Regions from separate parts of the Fructilactobacillus carniphilus genome, predicted to be linked through region 2. Evidence: predicted binding sites of a transcription regulator. Region 2 holds the regulator's gene; the other holds the start of a gene.
What was found. Region 2 encodes LexA, which represses DNA repair genes until DNA is damaged. Its sites were predicted from a motif close to CNAACANNTGTTNG; they were not measured.
Positions count from the first base shown of each region.

Region 1: the regulator LexA is predicted to act here: its motif matches at 2,711-2,724, upstream of uvrB (excinuclease ABC subunit UvrB).

Region 1 covers NZ_CP097121.1:815,456-823,683, reverse strand. Annotated here, with positions in the region: gene lgt (prolipoprotein diacylglyceryl transferase) at 1-626, shown strand, start outside; gene M3M37_RS04190 (NAD(P)H-dependent glycerol-3-phosphate dehydrogenase) at 627-1,643, shown strand; gene trxB (thioredoxin-disulfide reductase) at 1,737-2,666, shown strand; gene uvrB (excinuclease ABC subunit UvrB) at 2,808-4,817, shown strand; gene uvrA (excinuclease ABC subunit UvrA) at 4,836-7,691, shown strand; gene rapZ (RNase adapter RapZ) at 7,776-8,228, shown strand, end outside.
Region 2 covers NZ_CP097121.1:355,955-364,182, reverse strand. Annotated here, with positions in the region: gene M3M37_RS01930 (GIY-YIG nuclease family protein) at 75-368, opposite strand; gene M3M37_RS01925 (tRNA1(Val) (adenine(37)-N6)-methyltransferase) at 355-1,107, opposite strand; gene M3M37_RS01920 (lysophospholipid acyltransferase family protein) at 1,193-1,825, shown strand; gene M3M37_RS01915 (YneF family protein) at 1,843-2,061, opposite strand; gene M3M37_RS01910 (DUF896 domain-containing protein) at 2,093-2,347, opposite strand; gene lexA (transcriptional repressor LexA) at 2,491-3,126, shown strand; gene M3M37_RS01900 (phosphatidylglycerophosphatase A family protein) at 3,181-3,681, opposite strand; gene M3M37_RS01895 (hypothetical protein) at 3,685-4,311, opposite strand; gene M3M37_RS01890 (CPBP family intramembrane glutamic endopeptidase) at 4,328-5,023, opposite strand; gene M3M37_RS01885 (hypothetical protein) at 5,010-5,219, opposite strand; gene M3M37_RS01880 (deoxynucleoside kinase) at 5,341-5,970, shown strand; gene M3M37_RS01875 (ArgE/DapE family deacylase) at 6,019-7,176, opposite strand; gene M3M37_RS01870 (MetQ/NlpA family ABC transporter substrate-binding protein) at 7,192-8,040, opposite strand.

The sequences.
Region 1 (8,228 bases), 460 kb from region 2:
ATTACGTGGTTTTTCGGTGGAATTATTATGCGAGCCATCCGGGAGAAATTATCGCCATTTGGGACGGGGGCATTGCCATCTACGGCGCTTTGTTAGGAGCGGGTTTGTTTATCTGGTGGTTCTGTCGCCGTCATCAATTATCCCTTTGGCAGGTGTTTGACATTGCGGCTCCGACCGTAATTATTGCGCAAGGAATCGGCCGGTGGGGGAATTTTATGAACCAGGAAGCGTACGGAGCCGTTACCACCCACCGTTTTCTCACCCAATTACATTTACCGACCGGAATTATCAATCAGATGTTAATCAACGGAGCCTACCGGCAACCGACCTTTCTTTATGAATCCGTTTGGGACCTCTTAGGCTTCATTTTGTTGATGACCATGCGCCATTCCGACCACCTGTTTAAACGTGGAGAAATTTTTTTAACTTACGTCATGTGGTATTCTTACGGCCGTTTTTTTACCGAAGGAATGCGGACGGATAGCTTAATGCTCGGTCCTATGCGGATTTCTCAGGTGCTATCAGTAGTGCTGTTTGTGGGGGCGTTGGCGGTCCTCGTTTATCGCCGCCACACGGACCACAGTTTACAGTGGTACGACGTTTACAACTCTAAAGGAGACCAATAAATGAAAACTAAAATTGCCGTATTAGGAGCTGGCTCCTGGGGCAGCATGTTAGCTGCCATCTTGGATGCCAACGGGAATGAGGTCCAACTGTGGACCAGAAGTGCAGAACAGGCCAACGAGCTGAACCAGCACCACACTAATTCCCATTACATTCACGATTACACCTTTTCGGCCAGTTTGCAGGCCACCACTGATTTAGAGGCAGCCTTAACTGATGCGACGGATATTTTGTTCATCGTACCGGCTCAGGCAACTCGCTCCGTAGCACAGGACGTTAATCAAATCCTGGCTAAGTTAGGCACTAAACCAGCCTTGATTCACGGGAGTAAAGGATTGGAAACCAAAACCTACCTGCGGATTTCCCAGGTGCTGGCAGAAACAATTGATCCTGATCACCGTACCAGTATTGCAGTGCTTTCGGGTCCCAGTCATGCCGAAGGGGTTGCCCAACACGATCCGACCTTGGTAACGGTGGCGAGTGATGATTTTGACGCCGCTAAACACTTCCAAAAATTATTTATGAACGATTCCTTTCGGGTTTATACCAACTCAGATGTCATTGGGGTTGAATTTGGCGGCGCCCTCAAAAACATTATTGCCCTTGCATCGGGAGCCCTAGCTGGATTAGGTTACGGGGATAATTCCCGAGCGGCTTTGATGACTCGGGGGGTAGCCGAAATTTCGCGATTAGGGGTCAGCTTTGGCGCTAACCCACTGACCTTTGCTGGTCTATCCGGAATGGGAGACGTGATTGTTACGGCGACCAGTACCAACTCGCGGAATTACCGAGCTGGTTATCAACTAGGACAGGGCGTTCCGCTCGACGAGGTGGTCGCTAACATGGGCATGGTGATTGAAGGAATTGCCACTAGTCAAGCCGCTTATGACTTAGCTCAGACAACCGGAATTTCGATGCCGATTACCGAAGCCATTCACGCCGTCCTCGAACAAGAAGAAACCGTTCCGGATTCTATTCACGCTTTAATGACGCGGGAAGGGCAAACGGAGAATGGTTAACCAAAGTAGTCGTGAGCTAAATAAGTTACTAACTTTAAGTAAGTATGTTAGGATAAAGCTATTGAAAGTTAACCACTAAATGAGGTGAACAAAATGACCAAAAAATACGATGTAATTGTAATTGGAGCTGGACCAGCGGGAATGACCGCCGCTCTTTACGCTTCACGGGCCGAACTTTCCGTTTTAATGCTTGATCGGGGCGTATACGGAGGCCAAATGAACAATACCGCTGAGATTGAAAACTACACGGGTTTCAAATCGATTCTCGGTCCAGACCTGTCGGAAAAAATGTACGAAAGTAGTACCCAATTTGGGGTGGAATACGCCTACGGAGAAGTCACTGGGATTGAGTTAGCGGGGAACCAAAAAATTGTTCACACCGCCGAAGATCAATTTGAAGCACCAGCCGTGATCATTGGTTCCGGTTCAGAATACCGGAAACTCGGAGTTCCTGGTGAAGATGACTATGGTGGCCGTGGGGTTTCCTACTGTGCCGTTTGTGACGGGGCCTTCTTTAAGAATGAAGACGTTGTTGTGGTCGGTGGGGGAGATTCTGCCGTGCAGGAAGCCACTTACTTGGCTAACTTGACAAAAAAGGTGACGGTGGTACACCGCCGGGATCAACTTCGGGCCCAAAAGATTTTACAGGAACGCGCCTTTGCTCGTGACAACATTGAGTTTGTTTGGAATAGTAACGTTACTGAAATTCTTGGTGATGGCAAAAAGGTTTCTGGGGTTGCATTGAAGAATAACCAAACCGGTGCAACCAGTGAACTGCCAACGGCCGGGGTGTTTGTATACGTTGGCATTTTGCCAATTACGGAGGCCTTTAAAGACCTGGGCATTACCGATGAACAAGGTTGGATTTTGACCAATGACGAAATGGAAACGAACGTCCCTGGGATTTTTGCCGTTGGAGACGTCCGCAAGAAGCATTTACGCCAGATTACCACTGCCGTTGGGGATGGTGGAATCGCTGGTCAAGCGGTCTTTGACTACGTGGAATCCGTTAAAAGTAAATAACAACTCAAAGGGAAGGACTCTGGGAGTGCTTCTTTTTTGTTTGGCGAAAGTATGTTCGTGTGCTAAGATAATAATACTGACCTAGTTGACTGGAACAACTAGCACCTACGATTAATCACCAATTAAGAATAAGAGGATCAAATGGTTACAAAAACACAAAATCAATTTGAGTTGGTTTCAAAGTACCAACCAACCGGCGATCAACCCACGGCAATTCACAAAATTGACGCCGGTTTGGCTGCTGGCGATAAAGAACAAACCCTGTTGGGAGCTACGGGAACGGGGAAAACGTTCACGATGGCTAACATCATTCGGGATCAAAATCGGCCCACTTTAGTGTTGGCCCACAATAAAACCCTGGCGGGGCAGTTGTATAACGAGCTCAAGGAGTTTTTCCCGAACAATGCCGTGGAATACTTCGTTAGTTACTACGATTTCTATCAACCAGAGGCCTACGTTCCTTCAAGTGACACTTACATTGAAAAGGATGCATCGATTAATGATGAAATTGACCAACTACGGCACGCTGCGACGAGTGCGTTATTGTCTCGGAACGATGTGATTGTGGTGGCTTCTGTTTCCTCTATCTTTGGATTGGGGAATCCCGAAGAATACCAAAATCATACCGTTTCGCTACGGGTTGGTGATGAAATGGAACGCGACGTCTTGCTCCGGAAGCTGGTTAACATCCAGTTTCAACGCAATGACATTGACTTTGACCGAGGCCGTTTTCGGGTCCATGGGGATACCGTGGAGGTTTTTCCGGCTTCTGGAACGCAAAATGCCTACCGGATTGAATTCTTTGGCGATGAAATTGACAAAATTACCCAGGTTAACACCCTAACCGGGGAAGTCCTGGGGGAACCGACCTCGGTGACACTCTTTCCGGCGACCCACTTTTTGACCAACGATGAAATTATGCGGGTAGCTTTGCCAGAAATTAAAACCGACATGGAAACTCAAGTCGGCAAGTTAGAACACTCCGGTAAGCTCTTAGAGGCCCAACGATTAAAGCAACGAACCACCTACGATCTAGAAATGATGCGGGAAATGGGTTACACGTCGGGAATTGAAAACTACTCGCGTTACATGGATCGCCGGAAACCGGGCGAACCACCGTACACACTGCTGGATTTCTTTCCCAAGGACTTCTTGATGTTTATCGATGAATCGCACCAAACAGTGCCCCAAGTTCGGGGAATGTTAAAGGGAGATCGAGCCCGCAAGAAACAGCTAATTGACTATGGCTTTCGGTTACCGAGTGCCTATGACAACCGACCGTTAAACTTTGATGAGTTTGAAAAACACATTCACCAGGTGGTTTATATGTCAGCCACTCCTGGTGATTACGAATTGGAACACAGCAGCCAGGTGGTGGAACAAATTATTCGGCCAACTGGATTATTGGATCCAACCGTCGAAGTGCGACCGACTAAGAATCAGATGGATGACTTACTAGGAGAAATTAACGCTCGGGTTAAGAAAAACCAGCGGACCTTTGTGACAACCTTGACCAAAAAGATGGCCGAGGATTTAACCGATTATCTCAAGGATCTGGGGGTAAAAGTGAAATACCTGCATAGTGACATCAAAACCCTGGAACGAACGCGGATTCTTCGAGATCTCAGATTGGGGAAATTTGACGTCCTGATTGGAATTAACCTCCTGCGGGAGGGGATTGATGTGCCGGAAGTTTCGTTGGTGGCCATTTTGGACGCTGATAAGGAAGGTTTCTTACGGAACGAACGCTCCCTGATTCAAACCATCGGACGGGCAGCTCGAAACGAAGACGGGCACGTGATCATGTACGCCGATCACGTAACGGACTCGATGCAGTTGGCCATGGACGAAACTCAACGTCGGCGGGACAAGCAAATCGCGTATAACGAATCCCATCATCAGCAACCGCACACTATCATTAAGCCGGTGGAAAAGGTCATTTCGGCTTACAAACAAACCGAAGACGATCATTACAACAAGAAAAAACCGTTTGCAGAGTCTGACTTTGAACAGATGAGTGAGAAAGAACAACGCGTGGTGTTGCAGAATTTGAGTGATGAAATGCAGACCGCGGCGCAACAACTGGACTTTGAACAGGCGGCAAACCTGCGGGATACGATTAAAAAACTAAAGCAAGAAATGGATTCATAATTAAAGGAGGTGGAGACCATGGCCAATGATGCCATTAAAATTTGCGGCGCCCGGGAACACAACTTAAAGGACGTCAACGTGGACATTCCGAAAAACAAGCTTGTGGTAATGACGGGCCTCTCTGGATCAGGGAAGAGTTCGCTCGCGTTTGATACCTTATATGCGGAAGGCCAACGCCGGTACGTGGAAAGTCTTTCGTCATACGCCCGCCAGTTTCTGGGGCAGATGAATAAGCCGGACGTCGATTCGATTACCGGATTGAGTCCGGCCATTTCGATTGACCAGAAAACGACGTCGAAAAACCCTCGTTCCACCGTGGGAACGGTGACGGAAATTAACGATTACCTGCGGCTCTTGTGGGCTCGGGTGGGGACCCCGGTCTGCCCGAACGATGGCACGGTGATTCAAAGCCAGTCCGTGGATCAAATGATTGATCGCATTGTGGAATTACCGGAGCGAACGAAGTTACAAATTTTGTCACCAATTGTGCGCTCGAAACGGGGCCAACACAAAAAGGTGATTCAACGAATTAAAAAGGAAGGGTTTGTCCGGATCATCGTGGACGGCGAACAACACGACGTTAACGATGACCTGGAGTTGAATCAGAACCAACGCCACGACATTAGCATTGTGATTGACCGGATTGTGGTTAAACCCGGGATTAACGCCCGGTTGTCTGATTCCTTAGAGACGGCCTTACGTTTGAGTGAGGGGTATGCGACCCTTGATTTTCTGGGTCAACGGGAACCAATGCTCTTTTCAGAACACTATGCTTGTCCCGTGTGTGGCTTTACCGTGGGGCAATTAGAGCCCCGACTCTTTTCGTTTAACTCACCGCTGGGGGCTTGTCCGGAATGTGATGGACTGGGTGCTAAGTTAGAGGTGGATGAGGAACTGGTAATTCCTGATCCCAGTAAAACACTACGTGACGGTGTAATTGAGCCCTGGAATCCGATTAGCTCCAAGTACTACCCGACGTTATTGGAACAAGCAGCGGCGTCCTTTGACATCGACATGGATGTGCCGTTTGAAAAACTGCCCAAGGACCAACGGGAGTTGATTTTGCACGGATCCAAGGGGAAAGAATTTCATTTCCACTACGAAAGTGACTTTGGGGGCGTTCGCGATGCCGACGTTCCGTTTGAAGGGGTTATGACGAACATTGCTCGTCGGTACCGGGACACGAACAGTGACTTTACCCGGGACCAGATGCGCAAGTACATGCGGGAGTTAACCTGTCAGGCTTGTCATGGGCTACGGTTAAACCAAAAAGCCCTGGCCGTTAAGATTAACGGGTTAAGCATTGCCGAGGTCTGTGAACAAAACATTACGGAGGAATTTAACTTCTTTCAAAACGTTGATCTTGGCGAGCAGGACACCACGATTGCAAAACCGGTGATTAAGGAAATTAGTGACCGGTTGGACTTTCTGCTTAACGTGGGCCTAAGCTACCTAACCCTGTCCCGGGCAGCGCGTACCCTATCTGGTGGGGAAGCCCAACGAATTCGCTTGGCCACCCAAATTGGTTCCAACCTTTCGGGAATTCTTTACGTGTTAGATGAACCGTCGATTGGACTCCACCAACGGGATAACGCCCGCTTGATTAAGTCACTGAAGCAGATGCGTGACCTGGGTAATACCTTGGTCGTGGTAGAACACGACCAGGAAACGATGCTGGCGGCTGACTACCTTGTGGACGTTGGTCCGGGAGCTGGTGCGAACGGTGGTCGGATCATGGCGACTGGAACGCCCGCCGAGGTGGAACAGAACCCGAACTCGTTGACGGGTCAATATTTATCTGGCAAAAAGTTTATTCCAGTCCCACTGCAACGCCGGACCGGAAACGGGAAGTTTGTGACGGTGAAGGGCGCTCAAGCCAACAACCTGAAAAACATCACGGTGAAGTTTCCGTTGGGAGAACTGAACGTGGTTACCGGGGTCTCTGGCTCCGGGAAATCGACCCTCGTGAATGACATTTTAAAGCGCGCGTTGGCCCAGAAATTAAACCATAATTCTGCTAAACCGGGAAAGTATAAATCAATTACCGGCTACCAGCAGATTGAAAAACTGGTTAACATCGATCAGAGCCCGATTGGGCGGACGCCGCGGAGTAACCCTGCCACCTACACGGGCGTTTTTGACGACATCCGCGATTTATTTGCCAAAACAAACGAGGCTCAGCTGCGTGGTTATCAAAAGGGCCGGTTTAGCTTTAACATCAAGGGTGGTCGGTGTGAAACCTGTCACGGAGATGGAATCCTAAAGATTGGGATGGACTTCTTACCAGACGTGTACGTTCCCTGCGAAGTTTGCCACGGCAAACGATATAATGCTGAAACCCTACAGGTGGAATACAAGGGTAAAAACATTGCGCAAGTTTTAGACCTAACGGTACGCGAAGCTCTCGACTTTTTCTCGGCAATTCCCAAGATTACCCGGAAACTGCAGACGATTGCCGACGTGGGACTCGGGTACGTAAAACTGGGACAACCAGCGACGACCCTTTCTGGTGGGGAAGCCCAGCGGATGAAATTGGCGTCAGAACTGCACAAACGTTCCTCGGGAAAGAACTTTTACATTCTCGATGAACCAACGACCGGATTACATACGGACGACGTCAAACGCTTGTTGCAGGTGTTACAAGCCCTCGTGGATGAAGGCAACACCGTCTTAATCATTGAACACAACATGGATGTGATCAAGCAGGCCGACCACGTGATTGACCTTGGTCCAGAAGGTGGCGATGCTGGTGGAACCGTCGTAGCCACTGGAACCCCAGAAGAAATTACGAGCGTTTCTGAGAGTTATACGGGTCAATATTTAAAACCGATTTTAGCGCAGGACACAGAACGTACGAAAGCGGCATTAGACTAAAAAGAATCGTCACTGACGATTCTTTTTTGCTGGGGATGAAACACCCGGTATGCTATACTTAGACAAAGTTTGGAGGAGAGGGCAATGCGAAAAGATGATCAATTGGTAGTCATAACCGGAATGAGTGGGGCAGGGAAGACCAAAGCGCTCCAAACCTTTGAAGACCTGGGGTACTTTTGTGTTGACAACCTGCCAACGGCGTTGATGGGCAAATTTACCGAATTATTGCGCACTTCCAGTGAAATTAATCAGGTGGCCGTGGTCTTAGATTTACGGTCCGCTGAATCAAGTCAAGCTGTAGTGGACTTGTTGCTTAAGATTGCCAAACGACACAACGACCGGGAAGCAGTCATTTTTCTGGATGCGAATACCGAAAAGCTGGTCTCCCGCTACGAAGAAAGTCGGCGGGATCACCCGTTAGCTCGGAACGGACGGGTGGTTGACGGCATTGAAAAGGAACGGAAGCTCCTGACTGAAGTGCGCGATAATGCCAGTTGGGTAATTGATACCACGGATCTTAAGCCACAAGACTTACAA
Region 2 (8,228 bases):
GAAAAACGTCTTGGGTGCGTATTAGTAATTTAATACCGAAATTCATTATACAAAAAAGTGCCACAAAAAACAACCTAATTGCTCGACAACCTCCATTGCCGTGGCTTCAGGCCCTGCGTTTGTAAAAATCGTTCTTTTTGCTGGCGAGATTGATGCTTAAAGCGATATTCAGCTTGTAATGCTGCTCGTTTCTCCGTAAAGGCTTCTGAATAAAGCACGGACACTGGTCGGTGCACTTTGGTATATTTAGCTCCCTTGCCGCTTCGATGTGTCTGAAATCGTTTGGACACGTCGGTGGTAAAGCCACCGTAAAAAGACCCATCATCACATAACAGAACGTAAAAATAAAATAATTTATTTGCTTCCATATAAAAGTTCCTGCACAAAGGGGGTATACGTTTCTCCTGCATAAACAACGATGGCAGGCCTGACCTTGAGTCCGCTGACTTGCCCATCCTTACGCGCTGCAATTAAAACCATGTTCGCATCCTGATTTGCCCGAGGATAAACAAACTGAATCTCCTTGGGAGCCAACCGATGAGCTTGTAATTCGGTTAGAATCTCTGGTAGTCGGTCCGGTCGGTGAACCATAAACAGTTTCCCGCCGGTTTTCAAAAGATCACTAGCCGTTGTAACTACCTGAGTTAGATTGGTCTTTAACTCGTGGCGCGCAATTGCTAGATAACGATTCGGATTTTTTTTGCTAGTCGCTTGCACAGGAAAATACGGGGGATTGACCGTGACCGCATCGACCGATTCTTTGACAAAGTAGTGTAGACTATCTTTAAGATCAGCATGGACCACCCGCACCTGTTGCTCCAATTGGTTTAACTGGACACTGCGCTCGGTCATGTCACACAAACGGGATTGAATCTCGACCTCTGTAATCTGACCGTGCGTTTTTTGACTTAAAAACAAACCCACCGCTCCATTTCCAGCACACAAGTCCACAATTTGGGCTTTGGCACTGCGCTTTACGTTTGCAAAATGAGCCAGCATGACCGCATCTAACGAAAAGGAAAACACAGCATCACTTTGAATGATTTGAATGTGATTCCGGTATAATTGGTCGATTCGTTCGTCTGGTCGTAGTTGCACTTGCTCCATCCGTTTTCTCCTCATCATTTTTTATCAGCAAACATGGTATACTATTAAAGGTTAATTTTACATCTCAACAGAAAGGATGAGACGATTGTTTTATTCGTTTGCTTTTTCAGTAATCAAATGGATCATCATCATCTTCAACGGCAAACCGGACGTACGGAATCGGCAAAGGGTTCCGGCTGGTAACTATGTCTTAATTGCCCCGCACCGAACCTGGTTTGACATGCTCTTCTTTGGCGTCGTTCTCTTACCCAAACACTTCTTCTTTCTTGCTAAAAAGGAATTATTTAAAAATCCCATCTTAGCCTGGGGATTACGCAAGTGTAACGTGGAACCGGTTGATCGCCATAATCCTGGAATTTCAGTCGTTAAGCGTCCCGTTAAGGTCTTACGTAAGACTGATCTCTCCGTTTTGATTTTTCCTTCTGGGACACGGCATTCAACCAAATTAAAGGGAGGCGCGGCTTTAATCGCTAAAACCGCCCAGGTCCCAATGGTACCCGTGGTTTATCAAGGTCCCTTAACCTTAAAGCAGGTCTTTTTACGCAAACGGGCCCACATTAACTTTGGTGATCCCATTTATGTCGAAAAATCCAACCGCTTGAACGACGAGGAACAAGCTGCCATCGAAACCCAAATGGCAGCTGCTTTTACCAAACTCGATAACGAAATTAATCCGGATTACGTTTATCATGATCCTAAAGAAAAAACCACTAAATAGTGGTTTTTTCTTTAGCCTTATTTAGCGTTGCGTTTCATTGCAATCATCATTTGATTCAGCTTTTTCTTCGATGGTTTTTGTCCCATTTGTAACATCATTGCTCGCAGCTGATCTTCGTTAATCGGTGGGTTGTCCTTTAAGTATTTTTCCATGTACTTGCGGGCCATGAAAAAGCCACCAGCTGCTCCTGCTACTAGCGCTAAAATTACTAGTAAAATCCAAATCCAAGTTGCCAAGTTAAATTCCTTCTTTCTGAACAGTTATTGATTAATCGTCACGCAAATTTTTCTTGCGTTGGGCTTCTTTGACCGGTTCGGGAGTTACTTCATTTCCGTCTTTGTCATACAACTGGGTCATTTCAAGTTGGGTCCGAAAGTTTGATTTAAACCGTTTGAGGTATTCTTTACGTAATTTTTCTTGTTCCGCTTTTTCTGCATCAGTTAAACCCACGTCTGATTTAGCCTTTTTTGCCAATTCATTAATCCGTGGAATTAACTGCTTTAATTTTTCATCTTCAGCCATTCTGCCACTCCCTTTTTTAATTTCTTTAATAATAGCATGAAATCAATCATAATAAAACAGGAAACGGGCGAACTAACGTTTGCAAACTCCTAATTTTATGGTACGCTAAAAGCATTGCTACTAAACGAATTTGAGGTGTTTACATGTCTTCGCAAGCTAACCCAAAACAACAGGCCATTTTACAATTTATTTATGACAACGTTATTGACCACGGCTATCCACCGACCGTTCGAGAAATCGGGAAATCCGTGGGTCTGTCTTCCACTTCCACGGTTCACGGTCACCTTTCTCGGTTAGAAAAAAAGGGCTACATCACCAAAAACCCCACGAAGCCACGAGCCTTAGAAATTACGGAGGATGGGATTCGATCCTTGGGGATTCAGCCCAACTCTACTGAAAACGAAATGCCACTCTTAGGAACCGTAGCAGCAGGAGAACCCATCTTAGCGGTTCAAGAAGCAACCGATTACTTCCCAATTCCAGCGGAACTGCAAAACCAGCGAGCCGACCTTTTCATGCTGACCATTAGCGGGGAAAGTATGATTAACATTGGGATTCTAGACGGCGACCAGGTAATTGTGAAACGCCAACCCAATGCTGAAAATGGCGAAATTGTAATTGCCATGAATGATGAAGGAGAAGCAACTTGTAAACGATTTTACAAGGAAAGTGATCACTTCCGCCTCCAACCAGAAAATGACTCGATGGCTCCAATCATCTTAAACAACTGTGTCATCCTCGGCAAAGTCGTGGGCTTATATCGTAACGAAATTAAATAATTAAAGAAAAAATAGCAATGTCTTACTGTTCAGGACTTTGCTATTTTTTGGTACTTATGAATTTTCGTGGGCAATCTTAGCCGAAGCAGCTCCCGCCACGGCTCCGACAATATCATCAATAAAGGTAGTTACTCGGGATTGTTCCCGGTCTAGTTCCTTCACAATGCCCTGCTTGTTAGTGTCTAAACCACAGTAGTTGGTAATTCCAATCGTTCCATAGATGTTAGCGATCCCTAACGCTAGGGTTTCATCAACCCCAAAGACCCCTAAATCATGTTCCACGATGCTTTGGAGCGGTTCGGATAGTTGATGATTGGTGGCTAAGCGGTCAATTTCCATTCCCACTAACGCGTTATTTAACACTTCCCGTTTATGCAAAACGTCAATCACAATTTTATCAACGTATTCCATGCTAGGGATACTAATAAATTGCTTTTGTAAATTATAGGTTACCTTAGAAATATCGCGGACGGTTACCCCGTTATCGTTCAAAAACTTAATCACCTGATCGTAGGCCTGGGTATCTGGATACTTATAATCTCGTTTATCTACCATGCTTTATCCCTCCTCATTTTCTGGCATCACCGTTACATCATATTCATTTGGATAATTTTGTTCCGTAATAATCAAACTAATCGGTTTTTGATCTTGCAAACGTTGTTCGATTACTTCACCCACGTAAGCAGCTCCGTTGAAATCTTCTTTAAAATCGTCAAATGTCGAGAAATAATTAATTTCTGCCACCGTATCGCTATTGCTTCCAGAAGTCGTTAAGTCCTCGACGTGGATCATACGGTTATTTTGTAGTCGTTCGATGATTGGTAACGCAAATTCCCGGTAGAATTTCTCTACCTTAACTGCTTCAGTAGCCACATCATCTGCTTCACCGTGAATGGCGGCCAAGACCTGCGCCTCGCTCGGATTCAAAGTAGCAACGTTCTCTAACAAGAATTCACGGTCATGACTCGTTAAGGCCGTTTCAATTTCCGTTGTAAACTGATCGTCATCACCATGATTTAGGGCGTTGGCCAGTTGTTCAGTCGTTTCCACATCATAGTCGTTATACAGCTGATTCAGATTTCCCATCTGTTCTAAGTATTCCTGTTGTTCTTCTTGTAATTCCGCTTGTACCTTGGTTAAGCGACTTTTTAAATTTTGATAATAAGTAAATTCTGTAAGGTCCAAATTAATCATCCTTTCTCTAGTGGGCGTTTCCCAGAATGGAAATCACCATCATGATTGTTGCGAATAAATTATTGAGAAAATGTAAGGTCATGGAAGCCTGAATCCGATTCGTCTTTAAATAAACCCGGGCTAAAATCACTCCCATCGCTGCATAAATCAAAAAACTAAGCCAGTTCGAGCTCGCGTGCCCCGCAGAAAAAACAATTCCACTAATAATCATAGCAAGCCAATTTGGTGCCCAGCTTAAGACCCCGCGAATTAAAAATCCCCGAAACACTAATTCCTCTAGCATGGGTGTTAAAAAAACCATTCCCGCGCTCATTAAAATCAAAACAACCGGACTGCTAGAGAGTAATTGGTAAATAATCTGGTTATTTTCACTTCCAGCGGGGAGATGCAGCAACTGTGCCACGATTACAGTCACAATTTCCACCGCAAAAATTTCAAACAGCGAAACAAAGATTAATTTCCAATTCGATGCAGTCAATTTACCGTTAGGTTGGTGCCAAACCCATCGATAAGCTTCATAGGCTAACCAAATAGAGATTAGATAAACAGAGATGTAACCTACAATTATCCCAATTATGATTCCTGTTTGAAAATGATATTGTTGCAACAACAGCATTGGTATGGGAACCACTGTCACTAGACCAACTAATATAATAAACACCAGTAGTCGCTTAATAAATTGAACGATTTCACTTAAGTTCATGGGGTTGTTCTTCATCCCTTTCTGGATGGCTAAAATAACGTTGACAGATCCACACGACCGCCGGAATCACGAGTGCCTGAGTTCCGATGCCCGCTCCTAATAGAAAAATTCCGACTTGCAACCGACCCGTTACCAGGTAACTGCAACCCATTATCAACAAGCCCACCACAATTAAAAATCCATCTAACCACTTCATTTGCTCACCATCACTAAATCGAATTATTACTAGGATACCATAACTCGGCGCCGGGCTCCGCTATTTTCTCGAAATTCACGGGCGTGCTATACTAATCTTATTATAGAAGAAGGAGCTCTTTATGGTGATAATTACTGCTGGAATGATTGGGGTCGGCAAAACCACGCTGACCGGTAAAATTGCTGAACACTTACACACCAAACCGTTTTATGAACCGGTGGGGGATAATCCGGTTTTACCCCTCTACTACAAAAATCCCCAACAATATGGCTTTTTGTTACAGATTTATTTTTTAAACAAACGCTTTGCGATGATTAAAAAGGCCCTCGCCGATGACAATAACGTCCTGGACCGCTCCATTTACGAGGATGCCTTGTTCACCAAGGAAAATAATGCAGCTGGAAACATTTCTGACATCGAACTATCAGTTTACCTCAAACTATTGGATAACATGATGGCCGAACTTGAAGAAATGCCCAAGCAGCGTCCCGACTTATTGGTGTATGCCGACGCTGATTTTCCCACGATTCTGGCCCGTATCAAAAAGCGGGGGCGTGACTACGAACAGTTTGACGATAATCCAGAACTGGAGGCCTACTATCACAAAATGTGGCAAGCATACCAACAATGGTATGAAGACTACGACGTTAGTCCCAAAATGAAGATTGATTTACAAACTTATGACCTGCAGGATCCTGAAAACACAGCCATCGTTTTAAAACAAATTGACGAAAAACTAAAAACACTGTAATTAAACAACAAAGCACGGTTAGAAATGAATTCTAATCGTGCTCTTTTATTAGGCCTGGGTTGCAAAAAATTGCGTTGCCAAGTCCTTATAAATGTTAATCGTGGCTAAAAAACTGCTAATGGTAGTGTGTTCGCTCCGCTGATGGGAAGTCCCGGCTTTATCGGGTCCTAACACAATGACGGGGAGGTCCGCATTCTGTTTCACAAACACGCTGGCATCCGTCGCTCCATTATCAATTCCGGCCTGAATTTGTCGATCTGGATAGTTCGCTTGCGAAACCGCTACTGCTTTTTGCACTAACCAATCATCTGCTTGACTCTTAACCGGATAAAAGTCGTGAATCACCTGGAGTTCTAGCTCGTAATCGGTGCTTGCGTTTAACTGATCAATCGTGGTTTGCAGTAACCTACGCACCGCCTGGTTCCCAAATACGGACGTCGGCCGCACGTTTCCCAATAATTCAGCGGCATCTGGAATCGTGTTCACCTGTTCTCCCCCACGAATCACCGTCACACTGTGTTGCACGTGGCCGAGAGTTGGGTCAACCGGTAAGTCGGCAAAAATTTGGGCTTCTCGTTGGATGTACTTGACCAATCCTTGAATGGCATTAATTCCGTGCGTTGGAACCGAACTGTGGGCAGCTTTTCCCCGACTCACAATCCGGTAGTTAAAACTGCCAGAGTGCGCGTAGGTCACGTTCCCATCGGTGGCTTCGCCGACCACTAACGCATCTAAATCGGTTAGCAGGTTGGGAGCAATTTGGTAGGCCCCAGGAGCACCATATTCTTCACCTGCCGTAATTAACAACCGAATTTTGCCGGGAATTTCTCGCTGTTCTTCCACTAACTCGATTAGCGCAATTACTTCGGCAGCGAGGCCGCTCTTCATGTCAGCGGCACCCCGACCGTACAACTTATCCCCAACCACAGTCGCAGCAAACGGAGCATGTTCCCATTCTGCTTCGTCGCCCACGGCTACCGTATCCTGATGTCCAGTAAAGCCAAAGACTTGGTCCGTTTTTCCGGAACCAATCTCAACAATTAAATTGGTGCGACTTTTATCATCCGTAATTGGTTGGACTTGACTCGCGATTCCGTGCTCTTGAAACAAGCGAACTAAGTAGTCCGTGATGGCAGCTTCATTGCCATTAACGGTTGGAATTTGGATTAAATCACGTAAAATTTGTACTTTTTCTGCTGCTTTCATGAGGAAACGTCCTTTCTACTTTAGTTTGAGGTTCCAAGCGGGAATTTGGTTGATGCCAGAGACCTGTTTAATCTTTTTCGCTGTCGCTTTCGTTTGGTAGGCCTTCACTAATTTCTTAATCCGTGGATCATTACGATTATCCCGATTAGCGGCGATAAAGTTAATCCACTGCTTGGAATTTTGGTTAAACGGTTCGGTAAAGATGGCCTTGTGGGGATCTAACGAAGCGGTTTGCGCGTAGTTTCCGTTCACAACGGCGGCCCCTACATCGTTTAAAGAGCGCGCCGTTTGACTGGCATCCACTTCTTTAATTTTTAGATTCCGGGGATTGGCAACGATTGAACGTGCATCCGCAAGTTTAACGTTAGGTTTTAACTTTAAGAGTCCCGCGCTTTGCAAAACAAACAACGCCCGCGATTCATTATTCGCGTCATTGGGGATCGTTACGGTACTACCGGCCGGTAAATCATTAACACTCTTACTTTGATAGGAGTAAATCCGCATTGGTTCGATGATGGTATCCCCGACCGCAACGATGTGGTCGTGGTGCTTTTGGTTCCACAAAGCTAAAAAGGGATAGTTTTGAAAGGCATTTACGTCAATGCTGTGGTTTGACAATGCGGCATTCGGTTGACTGTAATCAGTAAAGCGTTGGAATTTCACCGTCAATCCGTACTTTTGCTGGGCGGTGTGCGCTACGGAATCCCAAATTTGTTGTTCCGCTTTTGATCCGGCCATGATTCCCACGGTAATCGTATTCTTTTGTTGGGCAGCTCCCCGCCCAAAACTGAAGTATCCCATAATGATTACAAAAACGATTAGCTCCAGCCAAATAAGTCTGCGTGCTGCTTTTGACATCTTAATTCCCCCTTCAAAGTGATTGTAAATAAAAAAGCATTCATCCTTAAAAAGGACGAATGCTTCGCGTTACCACCTTACTTCGCCAGCGTATCACTACCCTAGCCTCCGTGAGTTACAGCTATCAACATAGCTCAAACCCTGTGGTAATAACGACCACCACTCCGTTAACGGCTCATGATTCACCGCTAATG